DNA from 2 places in the Streptomyces sp. GS7 genome. Region 1 is predicted to be linked to the other one. Evidence: predicted binding sites of a transcription regulator. Region 1 holds the regulator's gene; the other holds the start of a gene.
What was found. The regulator HrcA, encoded in region 1, represses chaperone genes, less so after heat shock. The targets are predictions, from matches to a motif close to TTNGCACTCNGNNNNNCNGAGTGCNAA.
Positions count from the first base shown of each region.

Region 1 (4,737 bases):
CAGCACCGCCGCGATCTGCGCCCCGCGCATCAGCCCGCCCGCGGCGATCACCGGGATCTGCACGGCCTCCCGGACCTGCGCGAGCAGCGCCAGCAGCCCCAGTCCCGCACCGGTGCCGTCCGCGTGCGGATCGTCCCGGTGGGTGCCCTGGTGGCCACCCGCCTCCACGCCCTGCACGCAGACCGCGTCGGCGCCGGACCACTGCGCGTCCTGCGCCTCGGCGACCGTGGTGACCGTGACGACGGTGTACGTGCCGACCTTGGCGAAGCCGTCGAGGACCGCCCGCGAGGGGCAGCCGAAGGTGAACGAGACCACCGGCACCGGGTCCTCGCGCAGGATCGCGAGCTTGGCCTCGTACCCGTCGTCGCAGGGGCCGTCGATGTCGCCGAGTTCGGTCTCGTACCAGGCGGCCTCGCCCGCGAGTTGCTCGCGGTAGACCTCGACGGCGGACGTGTCGGCCAGCGAGGGCTGCGGCATGAAGAGATTGACGCCGAAGGGGTGGTCGGTCAGCGCCCGGAGCTGTTTGATCTCCTGGTACATGCCGTCGGCGGTCTTGTAGCCGGCGGCGAGGAAGCCGAGCCCGCCGGCCTGGCAGACCGCCGCGGCCAGCTCGGACCCGGAGGCGCCGCCCGCCATCGGGGCCTGCACGATGGGGTGACGGCAGAGATCGGTGAGCGCGGTGGGCATGACCACATCGTGTCACGCCCACCGCCCTGCCCCGAACCGGGGCACCGCCTCGAAGTGCGGAACGGCCGGCCGGGGTACACCGTGTGCCTACCGCCCGTTGAACGCGTCCTTCAGGCGGGAGAAGAGGCCCTGCTGGCCGGGCTGGAACTGCCCGGTGGGACGCTCCTCGCCACGCAGCTTGGCCAGGCGGCGCAGGAGTTCCTCCTGCTCGGGGTCGAGCTTCGTCGGGGTCTGGACCTCGACATGGACGATCAGGTCGCCCCGGCCGCCGCCGCGCAGATGCGTCACGCCCCGCTGGTGCAGCGGGATCGACTGGCCGGACTGGGTGCCGGGCCGGACGTCGACCTCCTCCATCCCGTCCAGCGTCTCCAGCGGGCACTTCGTGCCCAGCGCCGCCGCCGTCATCGGGATGGTCACCGTGCAGTGCAGATCGTCGCCGCGCCGCTGGAAGACCGCGTGGGGCAGCTCGTGGATCTCGACGTAGAGGTCGCCGGCGGGGCCGCCGCCGGGGCCGACCTCGCCCTCACCGGCCAGCTGGATGCGGGTGCCGTTGTCGACGCCGGCCGGGATCTTGACCGTGAGCGTACGGCGCGAGCGGATCCGGCCGTCGCCCGCGCACTCGGGGCACGGGGTCGGCACGACCGTGCCGAAGCCCTGGCACTGCGGGCACGGCCGGGAGGTCATGACCTGGCCGAGGAAGGACCGGGTGACCTGCGAGACCTCACCGCGGCCGCGGCACATGTCGCAGGTCTGCGCCGACGTCCCGGGCGCCGCGCCCTCACCGCTGCAGGTCGTGCAGACCACGGCGGTGTCGACCTGGATGTCCTTGGTCGTGCCGAACGCCGATTCGCTCAGCTCGACATCGAGGCGGATCATCGCGTCCTGGCCGCGGCGGGTCCGCGAGCGCGGTCCGCGCTGCGACGCCGTGCCGAAGAACGCGTCCATGATGTCGGAGAAGTTGCCGAAGCCCGCGCCGAAGCCGCCCGCGCCGCCGCCGGCACCGCCGGACTGCGACAGGGGATCGCCGCCGAGGTCGTAGACCTGCTTCTTCTGCGGGTCGGAGAGGACCTCGTAAGCGGCGTTGATCTCCTTGAACCGCTCCTGGGTCTTGGGGTCCGGGTTGACGTCCGGGTGCAGCTCGCGCGCCAGCCGCCGGAATGCCTTCTTGATCTCGTCCTGCGAGGCATCGCGCCGTACGCCCAGGACCGCGTAGTAGTCCGTGGCCACTTACGACTCCGCCAGGATCTGTCCGACGTAACGTGCCACTGCGCGTACCGCTCCCATCGTTCCGGGGTAGTCCATGCGGGTCGGTCCGACCACGCCCATTTTTGCGACGGCCTCGTCGCCCGAACCGTAGCCGACGGCGACGACCGAGGTGGACGTCAGGCCCTCATGAGCATTCTCATGCCCGATACGTACGGTCATGCCCGAGTCCTTGGCCTCCCCGAGCAGCTTGAGCAGCACCACATGCTCCTCAAGGGCCTCCAACACCGGCCGGATGGTCAGTGGGAAATCATGCCCGAAGCGCGTGAGATTGGCGGTACCGCCGATCATCAGCCGCTCCTCGGTCTCCTCCACCAGAGTCTCCAGCAACACCGACAGTACTGTCGAGACCGTGCCGCGGTCGTCCTGCTCGAAGGACTCCGGAAGATCCTGCACCAGCTGCGGCACGTCCGTGAACCGCCGCCCGACGACACGGCTGTTGAGCCGCGCCCGCAGGTCCGCCAGGGACATCTCGCCGAACGGCGACTGGCAGTCGACCAGCCGCTGCTCGACCCGTCCGGTGTCCGTGATCAGCACCAGCATCAGCCGCGCCGGGGCCAGCGCCAGCAGCTCGACGTGCCGGACCGTGGACCGCGTCAGGGAGGGGTACTGCACGACCGCGACCTGCCGGGTCAGCTGCGCCAGGAGCCGGACCGTCCGGCCGACCACGTCGTCGAGGTCGACGGCGCCGTCCAGGAAATTCTGGATGGCGCGCCGCTCCGGGCTGGACAGCGGCTTGACGCCGGCCAGCCTGTCGACGAAGAGGCGGTATCCCTTGTCGGTCGGGATCCGCCCGGCGCTGGTGTGCGGCTGGGCGATGAAACCCTCGTCCTCCAGGGCCGCCATGTCGTTGCGCACGGTGGCCGGGGAGACCCCCAGCTTGTGGCGCTCGGTGAGCGCCTTGGAGCCGACCGGCTCCTCCGTGCCGACGTAGTCCTGGACGATGGCGCGCAGCACTTCGAGCCTGCGTTCGCTGAGCATCCCGCGCACCTCCAGTCCGGCCGTCCCGCCGTGTGTCGTCTCTCCTGGCACTCACCTCAGCCGAGTGCCAGACCCAGTAAGTGTACGGCCGGGTAGCACGGATGCGGCAAGGGCGGGCGTGGTGGGGAGTTGCCCGGGGCCGCGGAGTCCGACCCCGGGAGCGCCCCTCGGCGCCCCCCGACCGCTCCCCGGCCGGCACCCGGTCCGGGCCGCCGGAACGGCCGACCGTCGCGCAACGCTATCGCGATGGCGCTAGCGTCTCGGTATGCGCACTGCATGGGAAGAGGCAGGCTGGGAACAGCTCGACGACGGTGTCGTCCGGCGCCGGATGCCCGGCTGGGACGAGACGGTCGGGGTGATCGCCGGCACCGCCGGGGTCATGATCGTCGACACCGGCGCCACCCTCCGCGACGGCGCCGAACTGCGCCGTACGATCCGCGGCGTACTGGGCCGCGACGTGACGCACATCGCACTGACCCACCCGCACTTCGACCATGTGCTGGGCACCGCCGCCTTCGCGGGCGTCGAGGTGTTCGGCGCGGCCGGCCTGGGCGAGCTGCTGCTGCGCAGCAAGGACGAGCTCCGGCACTCCGCGGTGCGGCACGGCGTCGACCGGGACGCCGCCGCGGAGGCCGCCGACCTGCTGGTCGCGCCGCACCACCACGTCCACGGCGAGCTGACCGTCGACCTCGGCGACCGGCAGGTGCTGCTGGCCAACGTCGGCCCCGGCCACTCCGCGCACGACCTGGCCGTCCTGGTGCCCGGCCGGCACGGTTCCCCGGAGATCGTCTTCTGCGGTGACCTGGTGGAGGAGTCGGGCGAGCCGCAGGCCGGGCCGGACGCGCTCCCCCAGCAGTGGCCCGCCGCCCTGGACCGGCTGCTCGCCCTGGGCGGCGAGGACGCGGTGTACGTGCCAGGCCACGGCGCCGTCGTCGACGCCCGCTTCGTGCGCGCCCAGCGCGACGCCCTCGCCGCCCGCTTCGGCCCGCCGCCGTCCTGAGCCGCCGCCCCGCACCGCTCTCCGCTTCCGCCGCTCCCCCCCTTCCGCCCACCGGTCCGGCCGGTCGGTCAGTCCCACCGGTCCGGCCGGTCAGGCCGGTCGGCCCGCAGAAGTCCGTCCACAGAACAGGCCCTCATGCAGAGCAAGCGCTACCGCCCCGACCTCACTCCCCCGTGGAAGAGGCAGCAGCCGGCGCCCGAAGTGCCCGCCGATCCCGATCTGGTCGTCGAGGAGGTCACCACCGGCTACTGCGGCGCGGTGATCCGCTGCGAGAAGACCGCCGAGGGTCCGACGGTCACGCTGGAGGACCGGTTCGGCAAGCAGCGGGTCTTCCCGATGGCGCCGCGCGGCTTCCTCCTGGAGGGCAGGGTCGTCACGCTCGTACGCCCCCGGAGCCGCCCCGCGCCGAGCGGTCCGGCGCGGACCGCCTCCGGGTCGATCGCGGTCCCCGGCGCCCGCGCCCGGGTCGCGCGGGCCGGCCGCATCTACGTGGAGGGGCGGCACGACGCCGAACTGGTCGAGCGCGTCTGGGGCGACGACCTGCGCATCGAGGGCGTGGTCGTGGAATATCTGGAGGGCATCGACGACCTCCCGGCGATCGTCCGCGCCTTCTCCCCCGGCCCGGACGCCCGGCTCGGCGTCCTGGTCGACCATCTCGTGCCCGGCTCGAAGGAGTCCCGGATCGCGGCCGAGGTGACCGGTGCGCACGCGCTGGTCGTCGGCCACCCGTACATCGACGTCTGGGAGGCCGTGAAGCCGTCCTCGGTGGGCATCGCGGCGTGGCCGGCCGTACCGCGCGGCCAGGA
Region 1 is NZ_CP047146.1:1,550,625-1,555,361, reverse strand. Features, by position in the region: gene GR130_RS06500 (nitronate monooxygenase) at 1-687, opposite strand, end outside; gene dnaJ (molecular chaperone DnaJ) at 775-1,914, opposite strand; gene hrcA (heat-inducible transcriptional repressor HrcA) at 1,915-2,931, opposite strand; gene GR130_RS06485 (MBL fold metallo-hydrolase) at 3,197-3,931, shown strand; gene GR130_RS06480 (DUF3097 domain-containing protein) at 4,067-4,737, shown strand, end outside.

Region 2 (4,737 bases), 6.7 Mb from region 1:
AAGGAGCTGATCGCCCTCGGCCTCGTCGAGGACCGGCCGTACAAGATCTTCGGTGCGCAGGCCGAGGGCTGCTCGCCGGTGTCGGCCGCCTTCAAGGCCGGGCACGACGTCGTACGGCCGCAGAAGCCGAACACCATCGCCAAGTCGCTGGCGATCGGCAACCCGGCCGACGGTCCGTACGTGCTCGACATCGCACGCCGTACGGGCGGTGCGGTCGAGGACGTCGACGACGAGCAGATCGTGGACGCGATCAGGCTGCTGGCCCGTACGGAGGGGATCTTCGCGGAGACCGCGGGCGGGGTGACCGTCGGCGTGACCAGGAAGCTGATCGAGGACGGTGTGCTCGACCCGTCGCTGACCACGGTCGTGCTGAACACCGGTGACGGCCTGAAGACCCTCGACGCCGTCGCCGCCGGTCCCACGGCCACCATCCGCCCCGACCTGGACGCGTTCCGCACGGCCGGCCTGGCCGGCTGAGCCCGCTTTCGCCCCTACGCTGCCGCCGGGCAGCTCCCCCAGTCCTACCCCGCACCCGCTGGAAGGCAGAACCATGAGCGTCAAGGTCCGCATCCCCACCATCCTCCGTACGTACACCGGCGGCGCGGCCGAGGTGGCCGCCGAGGGCGCGACCCTCTCCGAGGTGATCTCCGACCTGGAGAAGAACCACCAGGGCATCGCGGCCCGTGTGCTGGACGACGCGGGCAAGCTCCGCCGGTTCGTGAACGTCTACGTCAATGACGACGACGTCCGCTTCGAGCAGGGCCTTCAGACCCCCACCCCGGACGGTGCGGGCGTTTCGATCATTCCCGCGGTCGCCGGAGGCTGCTGAGCGATCTGCCGCATTTGGCGCCTAATTTGCGCCAACTCTTGCGTTGCTTGACCGAAATTGCCCCGTCCGGCATAAACGGACGGGGCAATTCCGCGTTGTGAAAGGGGATACCATTGGGGCGATCCCTCTCGGCCTATCTCCGCGCGCGTGCCGAACGCATATGAGACCGCGGTGAGTTGTGCCCAAACCGTGTGCAGCTTTTGTCGCCTACGCGGCTTATTCCCGGCCCGAATTGCACCGGAAAATTGCGACTTCCGGTCATATTGCCGATTCCCTGCCGCCAGAATTCTCGTCCGATTGACCTGTTGCGCTGGGCATCGGTCCAGATACATTCAGCGGCGGTCGACGCGTTCCGGCGCACACCCCCATTCGCGGGGTGAGGTCTGACCCGGGTCCGCGGAGTGCGGTCCTGCGCAAGGGCCAGTAATAGGGGAGTTAGGCATGGCTCAGGGCACCGTCAAGTGGTTCAACGCGGAGAAGGGGTACGGCTTCATCGCGGTCGACGGTGGTGCGGATGTATTCGTCCACTACAGCGCGATCCAGATGGACGGTTACCGCACCCTTGAGGAGGGTCAGCGGGTCGAATTCGAGATCTCGCAGGGCCAGAAGGGGCCGCAGGCGGACATGGTTCGGGTCAGCGCCTGAGGCGGCGACCGACTGCGCGTCGGGAAGGCCCGCACCCTACCCATGGGGTGCGGGCCTTCCTGCTGCCCTTCTGCTGCCTGCCGCTGCCCGCCGGGGTGCGGATGTACCGACGGGCGCGCGGCGGGCCCCCGGCGCGCGGGTCCGAGGCGGCGCACGGCGCGCGGCCGGGGCGGGGCGGGCGCACGGGGCGGGCTCGGGAGTGTGGACGGGTCGGTGGGCGCTTGCACTCGACAGGGTCGAGTGCTAATCATTGCGTTAGCACTCTCCCCGTGAGAGTGCTGAATATGGACCGGGTCGGTGAGGCCCGCAGGCCGGGTGGGGCAAGGAACCACAAGGCATGCAGGCCGTCCGTCGCGGGCGCCAGCGCGGTCCGAGCTTTCTCCACCCCAGTCCGGGAGGACCACTTCACATGGCCAAGATCATCGCGTTCGACGAGGAGGCGCGGCGCGGCCTTGAGCGCGGTATGAACCAGCTCGCCGACGCCGTCAAGGTCACCCTCGGCCCCAAGGGCCGCAACGTCGTCCTTGAGAAGAAGTGGGGCGCCCCCACGATCACCAACGATGGTGTCTCCATCGCCAAGGAGATCGAGCTGGAGGACCCGTACGAGAAGATCGGCGCCGAGCTGGTCAAGGAGGTCGCGAAGAAGACGGACGACGTCGCCGGTGACGGCACGACGACCGCGACCGTCCTCGCCCAGGCGCTGGTTCGCGAGGGCCTGCGCAACGTCGCCGCCGGCGCCAACCCGATGGCCCTGAAGCGCGGCATCGAGAAGGCCGTCGAGGCCGTCTCCGGTGCGCTGCTCGACCAGGCCAAGGAGATCGAGACCAAGGAGCAGATCGCCTCCACCGCGTCCATCTCCGCCGCCGACCCGCAGATCGGCGAGCTGATCGCCGAGGCGATGGACAAGGTCGGCAAGGAAGGCGTCATCACCGTCGAGGAGTCCCAGACCTTCGGTCTGGAGCTGGAGCTCACCGAGGGTATGCGCTTCGACAAGGGCTACATCTCGGCGTACTTCGCGACCGACATGGAGCGCATGGAGGCGGCCCTCGAGGACCCCTACATCCTCATCGTCAACTCCAAGATCGGCAGCGTGAAGGACCTGCTGCCGCTCCTGGAGAAGGTCATGCAGTCCGGCAAGCCGCTGCTGATCATCGCCGAGGACGTCGAGGGCGAGGCCCTGTCGACCCTGGTCGTCAACAAGATCCGTGGCACCTTCAAGTCCGTCGCCGTCAAGGCCCCGGGCTTCGGTGACCGCCGCAAGGCCATGCTCGGCGACATCGCCATCCTCACCGGTGGCACCGTCATCTCCGAGGAGGTCGGCCTCAAGCTGGAGAACGCCGGTCTCGACCTGCTCGGCCGCGCCCGCAAGGTCGTCATCACCAAGGACGAGACCACCATCGTCGACGGTGCCGGCGACAGCGAGCAGGTTCAGGGCCGGGTCAACCAGATCCGCGCCGAGATCGAGAACAGCGACTCGGACTACGACCGCGAGAAGCTCCAGGAGCGCCTCGCGAAGCTGGCCGGCGGCGTGGCCGTCATCAAGGCCGGTGCCGCGACCGAGGTCGAGCTCAAGGAGCGCAAGCACCGCATCGAGGACGCCGTTCGCAACGCGAAGGCGGCCGTCGAGGAGGGCATCGTCGCCGGCGGTGGCGTGGCCCTGCTGCAGGCTTCCTCGGTCTTCGAGAAGCTGGAGCTGGACGGCGACGAGGCCACCGGTGCCGCCGCCGTCAAGCTGGCCCTGGAGGCCCCGCTCAAGCAGATCTCCGTGAACGCCGGCCTTGAGGGCGGCGTCATCGTGGAGAAGGTGCGCAACCTGACCCCGGGCCACGGCCTGAACGCCGCGACCGGCGAGTACGTCGACATGATCGCCGAGGGCATCATCGACCCGGCCAAGGTGACGCGCTCCGCGCTGCAGAACGCCGCGTCGATCGCCGCGCTGTTCCTCACCACCGAGGCCGTCATCGCCGACAAGCCGGAGAAGGCCGCTGCGGCCGCTCCGGGCGGCATGCCGGGCGGTGACATGGACTTCTGATCGACTTCGGTTGATCTCCGTCCGCTCGTTCGCCGGGGCGGTACCTCCTCTCCCAGGGGGTACCGCCCCGGCGGCGTTTCCCCCTCCCCGCATTCCGCCGTTCCGTTCCCGCGTGCGTTCCGTTCCCGCGTGCCTCGCGTCCGTGTGTTCCGCCTGTGTGTTCGTCCGCCGTGCCCGCCCGGAACTCCCGGGCGGGCACGGCGACATGGGCACGGCGGCATGGCGGCCGGCGGCTCGGGGTCACGGCAGCGCGGCGGTGTTGCGGCAGGCGGTCGAGGAGCCAGGTGCCGTGGCGCCGGCCGGCGATCCGGTGACGACCCGGCGATCCGGAGACGGCCGCGCAGACGACCGCCGCGCCGACGCACACTCCGGGTTCCTTTCCGACCCACCGACCACCGTTGACTCCACCCGGACGCTGTGCTGTCCAGGGCACGCCCAACACACGCCCCCGAGGCGTGACTTCTGCCATCTTGGGAAGCCGATCAGCGCTCCAGGAGGCCCATCCCGTGCTCAGGCGCCGATGTGGTCCGCACGGAGCGCGCTGCCGCGGAGGTGGCAGGCCGGGTCATAGGCGCTCGATGACCAGGGCGGTGTCGTCGGTGACTCCGCCGGGCGGGAGCAGGTCGGCCAGCAGGGCGTCGGCGAGGGTTTCGGGGGCGGCCGCCTGGTGGCGAGCCAGGGAATCGGCGAGCCGCGCGAGGCCGGTGTCGATGTCTTCGCGGCGGCGTTCGATCAGGCCGTCGGTGTACAGCGCGAGGACGTCGCCCTCGGCGAAGGGCACGGTGGCCTGGGGCCGGGGGGCGTGTTCAGGGCGAGCGCCGAGTGGTGGGTCGGTGGCCTGGTCCAGGAACTCCACCGTGCCGTCCCGCTGCAGGAGGGCGGGTGGCGGGTGGCCGGCGCTGCTGTAGGTGACGGTGTGGGTGTCCCAGTCGATGAACGTCGTGGCCACCGTGGTGTTCTCGGCGCCGGCGACGGAGCGGGCGTACAGCCCGAGGACCTCCAGGGCCCTGTCGGGACCGTCGACGGCGCGGCAGGCGGCGCTGAGCGCGCTGCGCAGTTGTCCCATGACTTTCGCCGCAGGCAGGCCGTGGCCGACAACGTCGCCGACGGCGATCGCGATGCAGTCGCCGGGCAGGTCGACCAGGTCGTACCAGTCGCCGCACACGTGCAGCGTGTCGACGGCGGGCCGGTAGCGTACGGCCGCCTGGTGGCGCCCGACCGGGCGGGAAGC
Region 2 is NZ_CP047146.1:8,290,436-8,295,172, reverse strand. Features, by position in the region: gene thrC (threonine synthase) at 1-477, shown strand, start outside; gene GR130_RS35965 (MoaD/ThiS family protein) at 551-829, shown strand; gene GR130_RS35960 (cold-shock protein) at 1,271-1,474, shown strand; gene groL (chaperonin GroEL) at 1,884-3,506, shown strand; gene GR130_RS35950 (PP2C family protein-serine/threonine phosphatase) at 4,072-4,737, opposite strand, start outside.
Region 2: a site for HrcA is predicted at 1,730-1,756, ahead of groL (chaperonin GroEL). Genes of this name have one in related genera too.